3 regions of the Shewanella bicestrii genome follow, and region 1 is predicted to be linked to each of the others. Evidence: predicted binding sites of a transcription regulator. Region 1 holds the regulator's gene; each other region holds the start of a gene.
What was found. The regulator LexA, encoded in region 1, represses DNA repair genes until DNA is damaged. The targets are predictions, from matches to a motif close to TACTGTATNNNNATACAGTA.
Positions count from the first base shown of each region.

Region 2: the regulator LexA is predicted to act here: its motif matches at 1,203-1,222, upstream of recN (DNA repair protein RecN).
Region 3: the regulator LexA is predicted to act here: its motif matches at 1,423-1,442, upstream of dinG (ATP-dependent DNA helicase DinG).

Region 1 is NZ_CP022358.1:4,599,516-4,602,802, reverse strand. Features, by position in the region: gene coxB (cytochrome c oxidase subunit II) at 1-356, opposite strand, end outside; gene CF168_RS20135 (cell division inhibitor SulA) at 764-1,276, opposite strand; gene lexA (transcriptional repressor LexA) at 1,273-1,893, opposite strand; gene plsB (glycerol-3-phosphate 1-O-acyltransferase PlsB) at 2,055-3,287, shown strand, end outside.
Region 2 is NZ_CP022358.1:3,468,198-3,471,484, reverse strand. Features, by position in the region: gene recN (DNA repair protein RecN) at 1-1,150, opposite strand, end outside; gene CF168_RS15175 (AEC family transporter) at 1,280-2,242, opposite strand; gene lldR (LysR family transcriptional regulator LldR) at 2,519-3,287, shown strand, end outside.
Region 3 is NZ_CP022358.1:1,777,473-1,780,759, reverse strand. Features, by position in the region: gene CF168_RS07750 (DNA polymerase II) at 1-1,325, opposite strand, end outside; gene dinG (ATP-dependent DNA helicase DinG) at 1,466-3,287, shown strand, end outside.

The DNA of each region.
Region 1 (3,287 bases):
ACCGTGAGATCGGCATTACTGGGATCTTCCATGGCAATCAGAGTTTTCGTGGCGGGAATCGCCATTAAGATCAGAATGACAAAAGGAATAATCGTCCACGCGATTTCGACTTTTGTGCTCTCATGGAAGTGAGACGCGACCGCGCCCTTGGATTTTCTGTGGTTGATCATGGCATAAATCATCACGCCAAAAACCACTAGGCCTATCGCGCAGCAGATATACAGAATCGTCATGTGTAAGTGATAAACCTTGCCACTGATTTCTGTTACGCCGGGGGTCATGTTGAACCGCATGTCCGCTGCGGCCAACGGTGGGGCGAATAGCACCACGAGTAAACAATACAACCATTGCTTCACAAGACTTCTCCTCTGCTAATTGCGAATAGCAACTACAAAGAAGAGCAACACAGTAAGTCTCAACTCTATGCAAACTCTTCAGTTCCCAAAAAAGCTTCTCTGACTTCAACGTGCGTTGGCGGCTTACTTTTGATTAAGTATTGTTACTGCTGGTATTAGCCACACTGGCACATACTGCTGAATAAACCCATTATTCTCGATTTTTGTGGGCAAGAGATATTCGATAAATCGTCGATATTTTTTGCCTAAATGGGCGATATATTATGCTCGCCTGAATCAAACATACTTGCTGTTTAAAAATTGATCAAGATCACTTCTTTTTCTAATTGTCTGAAAAATTGCCAAAAAAAAAGCCCCACATTCACAGGTGAGGCGGCTTTCAAGGCTAAATACGCAGTGCAAAAATTTTAATGAACAGAGCTAAAAAAACTACCTTGGGCAAAGTGAGCAGGTTGCTTGAGTGTCGCGTCCGTAGGTGAGTGATTTACGACACCTTCTAGCACGATTCCCATGGCGCGGGCGCTCTTGGCCACAATTTGCAAACGACGATTGTCGCGGGCATCGAGTGAGTGGATCCAAGTAATTACTGCGCTGGAAGTGCCGCTAGTTAAGGCTTTTTCCATGGCCCACAGGGTTTCCACTTCATCTTTCGCATGGACTAAGAGTATGCGATCCATACGCACGCCGGCGCTGGCCAGTAACTGCTTGTAGCCAATACTGGGTGGGTTGATGAGCACGACCCAGCGGCCTTGTTGGCTCAATTGTGCCAATTGTTTGCTAAGTTGCATTAGCTCTTGGCGCCCTTGGCTCTCGGTGGGCATAGTGATGATAGGCGTATGCTGCCAGTCTGTATCGGTTTCGCGTACCGCATCGAGCCATAAACCGGGGTGACGCGGGGCATTACCTAGTAGTTTGTTCATAGCCAATCTCCATTGCGGATCACCCCTACGGCGAGCCCTTCAATTGTTAGACTTTGGAAACTTAAATCGACTTTAATCGGGGAGTAATCTTCATTTTCAGCATGTAGATAAACGAGATTCCCTTTCTTTTCAAAGCGTTTAACTGTTACATCATCGTCAACGCGAGCAACAACTACTTGGCCATTGCGCGCTTGCTGTACCTTATGAACGGCGAGCAGATCCCCTTCGAGGATACCGATGTTCTTCATACTGTCGCCTCTGACGCGCAGCAAGAAATCGGCGGCTGGGTGGAACATGCTGGGGTCGACTTGATAATACTGTTCGACATGCTCTTGGGCGAGGATAGGTTCGCCCGCAGCCACTTGACCAATCAGTGGTAAGCCAGATTCGCTGTTATCTTCTTCCTCAACTGGGAGGCGGATCCCGCGGGAAGTGCCAGGCATGATCTCGATGCAGCCTTTTTTCGCCAATGCCTTAAGGTGTTCCTCGGCGGCATTTGCACTTTTAAAACCCAAACGGGTGGCGATTTCGGCCCGGGTGGGTGGCATGCCAGTCTCGGCAATATTACGTTTAATCAGCTCTAAAATTTCGGCTTGGCGTGGCGTCAACGGTCTCATGTTCTTTCCTGTTTTTCTATACAGTTACTGTTAGTATATACAGTATTATTCGTAGTGCAAGTATTAACCACTTTTTAACGCGATTGGAGAGTATTAGCGAATATTCCCTAGAATCTGGTATTCTATGGGGCTAATGAACGTACTTACATTGCATAAGAATAATGCCTAAACAAGACTCTCTTTGGTTGAAATCATTACGCTGGATCCAAAAACACTTAGTGCACACTATTGTTGTGCCGCAGGATCCCTTTGCCGATCTGAATCTGGACGCTTCCAGACCGCTTGCTTATGTAATGAAAACAGAATCCCTGAGTGATATTGCTGCGTTAAGCGAGATCACCACTAAGCTGGGTTTGCCAAGCCCCTATGAGCCGCTCGTGGTAAATGGCGTTGTCGCGCCCCGCGTCGTTTGCCTCGAAGGCCGTAAGCCTTTGTTTGGCGAGCGTGCCAGTAATGAGCCATTCCTCGAATGTTTTATGCGCCTGTTGGCCGTCCATAAGGAAAAGCCAGAGTTAGATATTCAGCTGGTGCCTGTGAGTCTGTATTGGGGCCGTACTCCGGGTAAAGAAGACGACACCATGAAGGCGGCTGTTCTTGAGCGCGAGAATCCAACTTGGTTACGTAAGTGCTTGATGATCTTATTTTTGGGTCGTCATAACTTTGTGCAGTTTTCTAATGCGGTATCGCTGCGTTACATGGCCGACGAACACGGCACCGATATGGGGATTGCCCATAAACTGGCGCGGGTGGCTAGGGTTCATTTCCGCCGTCAACGCAAAGTGATGACAGGGCCTGTGTTGCCGAATCGTCAGGCAATGTTCCACTCCCTGCTGAAATCCGAATCCTTACGCAAGGCTATTCAGGAAGAAGCGGCGAGTAAGAAGATTTCCGAAACCCAAGCCCGTGAAACAGCAATTGAATATCTTGATGAAATTGCAGCGAATTATTCCGACAGCCTAGTGCGTATTGCTGAGCGTTTCTTAACTTGGTTATGGAACAAGCTCTACAGCGGTATCAATATCAAAGGTGCCGAGCAAATCCGTCAGCTGCACCATGATGGTCACGAGATTGTTTATGTACCTTGCCATCGCAGCCATATGGATTACCTGCTGTTATCCTACATTCTGTATTACCAAGGCATGGTGCCACCGCATATTGCGGCGGGGATTAACCTAAACTTCTGGCCTGCGGGACCGCTGTTCCGCCGTGGTGGCGCTTTCTTTATTCGCCGTAGTTTTAACGGCAATAAACTTTATACTGCCGTGTTCCGTGAATACCTCGATCAGCTGTTTGCTAAGGGATATTCGGTTGAGTATTTCTCTGAGGGTGGCCGTTCTCGCACCGGTCGTCTATTGGCGCCGAAAACTGGCATGATCGCCATGACGATCAACAGT
Region 2 (3,287 bases), 1.1 Mb from region 1:
GAATGGATTGAGTCACCAATTTATCCAGCTCTTTCGCATAACGGGCGCGGCTCTGACTCAGCTTTTGCGCGTTAGCGAGGTAGGCTACTTTACTGGCCTCCACTTGGCGTTGGATATCTTCTAGCTTATTTTCATCATCATCGAGTGTGGTGAGTTCGGCCCTGAGGGCGAGATGATGCTCGGCTAATTTGTCAGGGCTAACATGGTGCTTACGGGCCAGTTGCATGGCTTTAGTGAGCCTTTCCTCTAAATAGGCAAAATGCGCGGGATCGAGTTCAAGTTTACTTAGGTAGTGCTGCAATTCGCCAGCGCTCTCTTGCACTTGAATAAGCGCCTCGTTCAGCATAGTGCTGACATTGGATAATGCGGGGTCATAGCTTAGCAAATTCTCTGCCAGGCCAACGGCTTTATTCAGCAGTGACTCGATATTGCTCTCTTCACCATCGGTGAGCAAAAACAGGCTGGCTTGGCAGCTATCGACCAATTCGGTGCCGTTTGCAAGACGCTTGTGTTCCTGTTCAATCTCTTCAAACTCTCCCACCTTGAGATCAAACTCATCTAACTCTTCAACTTGATATTGCACCAGTTGTTTACGGGCGATACGTTCCTGCTGTGAGGCTTCTAATTGCTTGAGTTCTGCTTCGATTTGTTTACAGCGCTGATAGCTTGCCGCCACAGTGTCTATCAGTAGTCTGTGATTGGCGTAGCTATCGAGTAAGGTGAGCTGGTGTTCACTCTTTAACATTGCATGGTGGGCGTGCTGGCCATGGATACCCACAAGTAATTGCCCCAGTAATTTTAACTGAGTCAAAGGGACGGGATTGCCATTGATATAGGCGCGTGAGCGGCCATCACTGCCGATGGTTCGACGCAGAATGCACTCATCATCGAGTTCGAGATCGTTATCTTCGAGCCAGCGTTTTGCCAGAGGCACATCCTCGAGTGAAAATCGGGCACTGACTTCGGTTTTGCTCGCGCCAGGGCGAACGCTGCTGGCATCGGCACGGTTGCCTAGGCACAAACCTAGGGCGTCGATGGCGATGGATTTCCCCGCGCCAGTCTCACCGGTAATGCTGGTCATTCCGGGGCGAAAGTCCAATTCAAGGAAACGTACGATAGCGAAATTGTTGATGCTGAGTTGGCAAAGCATAGTGAGTTCCTGTCGAAAAACTTACCAAATCACTGTATTGATAAACAGTATATACTGAATTTATATACAGTAAAGTGGCTTTGGGTGAATATTCGACATGTCGCTATGTCATAAAATCTAATTATTTGTTTATGAATAGGTTTTAACGAGCTGTTCCAGAATGGGTAAGCTGAAAAAGGTCACTATGGTACCAAAGAGTATCCCTTGGGCACTGCTGGAGGCCTGGGTGTTATAGCGTTGAGCCAACAGATAGACGCTTGCCGCAGTGGGTAAGGCGCTAAGGATAACGCCCATAACGAGATAGTCGCCCGTGACCCCCACGCCTTTCAACATGAAGTAAACCAAGGCAGGTTGCAGGATAAGTTTAAACAGGTTGATCAGGCTCAGTTCGATAAAGTTTGTCAGGCTAAAGACTTTGCTATCTTTTTGATAGCGCATGGCTTTAGCCAATACCATGCCGACGGCAAAGAGGGCGCAGGGACTGGACGTATTGCCTATCTGCTGGATCATCATTGCCAAGCCTGAGGGGAGAGTTATCCCTAATGCCGAGATGGCCACGCCAATAAAACAACCTATCACAATTGGGTTTTTCACCACGGCTAACAGCATGATCACCGCGGCGTGATGTTGTCGCTGTTTATTGGTGGCGAGTTCTAGCGAGACCAAGGCCACGGCAAACATGAGTACGGACAATAAACTGGCAATCGCAGCGGCAACTAAGGCGCTTTGTTGCTGGGGGAATAAGATGATAAGGAGTGGAATACCAATAAATGCGGTATTACCAAAAGTGGCATTTAAGGCGCGCACGGCGGCAATTGCATGTTGTTTAGGATTAACCAGCAGGGAGATGCCGATACAAACGAGGTAAATCACCAGCATGGCTGCGCTGTACCCGGCGATAAATCCCCACTGTAGGATCTCTTCAATGGGCTGCTGCGCCAGTGCTATCAAGAGGATGGCAGGAAACGCAATATAGTAAACATATTGATTGAGTACTTGGTCTGTTTCTACTGGAAGAAAGCGCAGCTTTTGCACTAGTGTGCCCAGTAGCATGATTCCGAAGACGGCAAACAGAGGGGTTAAAATGTTCATGACCCTCACTCATCCTTTTGTGTTGCTTATCCCACGAGATAGCCTTAGTGATGCTTGATTTCATTCAAGCCGCCAAGGTGAGATCGGTTGGGATGTTATTTCAGCGAATTGACGATAATCGGCGCTAGCGCAGTAAATCTGTTAGCAAAATAGCATAGCATTCCCCCTAGAGGCTATTGCGCTATGGTCGTAGAAGTGAATAATTCTACGTTTAAAACACAATGAGTTAGTGCATAGTCTGAATGCAAGCACTCACATAAACAATTGGGATAGAAAATGGCTGATGATATAGGCGCCGAGCTGCAGTTAATTTATCTGTTTGTGCATTTAGTGAATGCGGGGAGTTTTTCCCAAGCGGCTAAAGAGCTCGATATGCCCATCGCCACTGTGAGCCGCAAGCTGGCCAAACTTGAGGAGAAACTCGATAAGCAATTGTTTATGCGTAGCACTCGTAAGCTGCGGTTAACCGAAGAAGGTCTAGCTTTATTTCAACGCTACCAGAGTGTCATTGCCCAATTTGATGAACTCAGTGGTGTTGGCAGTGATAAGCCCGAAGGAACATTGCGAATAGCTGCGCCGATTTCGATTATCTCCATCATCTTTATCCGTGCACTGAACGAATTTGGGCGTTTATATCCCGATATTCGCCTGCATATTTCCCAAAGCAATGAGTTGGTGGATTTGATCGATAAAGGGATCGATGTGGCGATTGTGGGCGGTGCCCAGCCCGATTCCTCTTGGGTGTCGAGCACCTTAGGCGAACTCGATTACCGCCTGTTTGCGACGCCGGAATATTTAGCCTCGGCGCCTAAGTTAACCCATCCCGATGATCTTGAAGCCCATCAGTTAATTAAAGTGTGGCCACTGTTTAACTGGCACTTAAAGCACTCGAATGGCGAGTCGTTTTATTTTAATGGCCCGACAAAACTCACGCTCACGGATCTACACGGGGCGATTCAGGCGACTCTCGATCACGGCGGCATTCTCTATGGCCCAGAATTATTTGTAAAACAGCAGATTAAAGAGGGACAGTTAAAAGTACTCT
Region 3 (3,287 bases), 2.0 Mb from region 1:
TCAAACACTAAAATATGTTGATAAAAACCCGGGACAGAATCCATTACATAACCACCAGGGCTTTCTATCCCTTGGCTAGCAGGCTCTGCGGGCGCGACGAAGCCTGCCCTATGTAAATGCGGTAGATACAAATGGTTGAATGCGGCGACCGAGGCGCCTACGCGCCCCAGTTCTAACCCCGTTAATTCGGCGCGAGCGAGGGCAAAATCCCACAATTGAGTATGTTCAAAGATATCCCACACTAAGCGACTATCGGTCAGATTATAATGTGCAAGCCCTTGTTTATTTTCGGCAAATAGCACATCAATCTCTTGCACTCGATTTTCTACATCATGAATCGCTTTGCCTTCACCGAGTAGCGTTTGGGCGACAAACTCCAAGGAGAAGCGCTCGAATTGATAAAAGGCCGCCTTTAACCAATCGATACCATCGAGCACCACTCGCCCCGGTAAACTTAAGGTTTCAGGCCGAAATTTATTCTCGACCTTCCACTCGAGAAGCGCGCCACCGCGGCCGATACGCAGCGGGATCCGGTGCAGCAACGCACGCCGATATAACAAGGCCAAATCAAAGGTCACCACCGACCAACCAATGATCACGTCGGGATCAAACTCAGTAAACCAAGCGATGAGACGATGGATAAGCGCCGCTTCATCGTTCACCCATTCGATGTAGATTGCAGCATCTGGCTGCGCCTCGCCCACCATAATGACTTTTTCATAGGGCTGAGATTGCACATCGCGTCCATAAAGGGCCACGGAATAGAGTAATCCTTCAAAACTGCATTCAAAATCGAGGGAGATTGAACGCAATTTTATTTCCGGCTGCGGGGCAACGGCTTTTGCTCGTACAGCGCTAAAAATGAGCAATTGTTCATCTATGCCAGCGTTGCTGACAAAATGCCCTAAAAATGCCACATCGAGCGCCACAAAACGTTCGATTAAAAAACGCTGCTCGGGACGGATATCCGCCTCAAATAAGGGAATGCCAGCATCCGTCGCTATCCGCTGTAAGTGACGAAACACACTGCTCGACTGGGCATAAATCGCCGCAACGGATTGTCTTTTAAAGCTTTTAAGTGCAAGCGGTACAAAGCGCAGTGCCTGCCCCGGCGTTTGTAATTGCAATGCCGCCATATCGCTTTGATGACAAAAACAAATGTACTCAGAGCCAGGTAACTCCACCAGCACAGGGCCTGAAGCGGTGGCAAGATAATACTGCAGCACAAGCGTTGCACCGCGCGTAATAACATGGCGCGTGAGGACGCGTCCCTGTACACTCACAGGCGCAGCCGTTTCAGGCGTCAGACTCTCGGGGGGATTCAACTGCGGTTTCACTCTAAGGCTCTCGCTGCTTATTGATTCTCGGGACACAGAATAAAATTGCCATAAAATGGCAGAAAAGTTTCTTAGGCTATGCAATCACTGTTATTATGTACAGCATTAATTCGATAAAGTAGTGCCGCATGTTACCTGACAACGTAAAAAACCAGATCCGCGCTATCTATAAAGATATTGCCGCCGCTTTGCCTAATTTTAGGCCACGCCGCGAGCAAAATTTTATGGTGGCAGAAATCTCTAAGACTCTTGCTGGCGACTATGACAAAGATAGACGCATCATAGTGGTCGAAGCGGGTACGGGGATTGGTAAATCATTGTCTTATATTTTGGGCACCATTCCGCTTGCACTTGCGAGTAAGAAAAAGGTCTGTATCGCTACGGCAACCGTGGCGCTGCAGGAGCAGTTGCTGCACAAAGACTTACCGTTTTTTCTCGAACAATCAGGGCTAAACTTTCGCTTTGGTCTGGTTAAAGGGCGCCAGCGTTATGTCTGTTTGTCCAAGCTTGCCATGCTGATCGGCGATGATAACAGTACCCAAATGGCCATGTGGCAAACAAAGCCGGATAACAGCCAAATTGCCATGTTGCAGGAGCTGCTCAGCGACTTTAATGAAGGCCGTTGGAACGGTGAAATCGACACACTATCGACACCAATACCGGACCATCTCTGGCAACAAATCGCCTGCGATAAACACAGTTGTCATCGGCAACTCGCCAGTCATCGTAATTGCCCGTTTCACAAAGCCCGCGAGGATGTGGACACCTGGGATGTACTGATCGCCAACCACAGTTTGCTGTTCGCCGACTTGGAGCTGGGGGGCGGGGTGATTTTGCCCGATCCCGAAGACGTATTTTATGTCATTGACGAAGCTCACCACTTACCTATCGTCGCCCGGGACTTTTCTAGCGCACAGGCAACGCTTAGAGGCGCCGCCGACTGGCTTGAAAAAGTCGGTAAGACCAGCGCCAAGTTACAAAATCAAATAAAGAGCAACAATATCATCGCCCCTGCGCAGGCGATGCAGGATCATATCGGTGACTTAATCGCTCAGCTCAATCAAGTCGCCCACTTCTGTGATACCCAGACCAAGCAGTTTGCTAATCCTGAGAGCCGCTATCGGTTCGAACACGGCAAATTGCCCGATGCACTGAAAATCCCCGCCGAGAATCTCGCGGCCACCTCCAATCTCGCCCTTAAACAATTTAACAAGATGCAATTATTGCTGGCTGAGGCGATCAAAGATGGCGACATTCCTAAGCACCAAGCGGAAGCGCTACAGGCCGAAATGGGCTTTATGTTGCAGCGACTCGAAAACCTGCAAAAGCTCTGGAAAATGATGGCAAAGGAAGATTCGACTAAAGGCGCGCCCCTCGCCCGCTGGATTGAATTGCTCACAGGCAAACAGGTCGATTACTTGTTTAGCGCCTCGCCGATTGAAGTCGGTTTTATGCTCGAATCTATGCTGTGGCAAAAGGCGGCTGGCGTCGTGCTGTGCAGCGCAACCCTGCGCGCGCTGAATAACTTCGACCATTTCGCCCATCAAGTGGGATTATCGGTAAAGGACGGCAGTCGTTATCTCGCCCTGCAATCCCCTTTCGATTATCCGAATAACGCCACGCTCTACTTACCTAAGATGAAAACCGAGCCGACGGACGATGCCTATACCGCTGAGCTTGCCGAGCACATTTTGGAGCTGATTGACGGCGAAATGGCCACCTTAGTGTTGTTTGCATCTTACTGGCAAATGGAGAAAGTGGCCGAATTGCTTGAGGGCAAACTCACGCAGGAAATCCTTATTCAAGGAAATGCCCCGCGCCAGCAATTGCTTGAGACCCACAAAGCCAAGTGCGACAAAGGTGAGCCGAGTATTTTGTTTGGCACGGGCAGTTTTTCTGAAGGTCTAGACTTACCCGGAGATTACCTCACCAACCTCATCGTCACTAAGC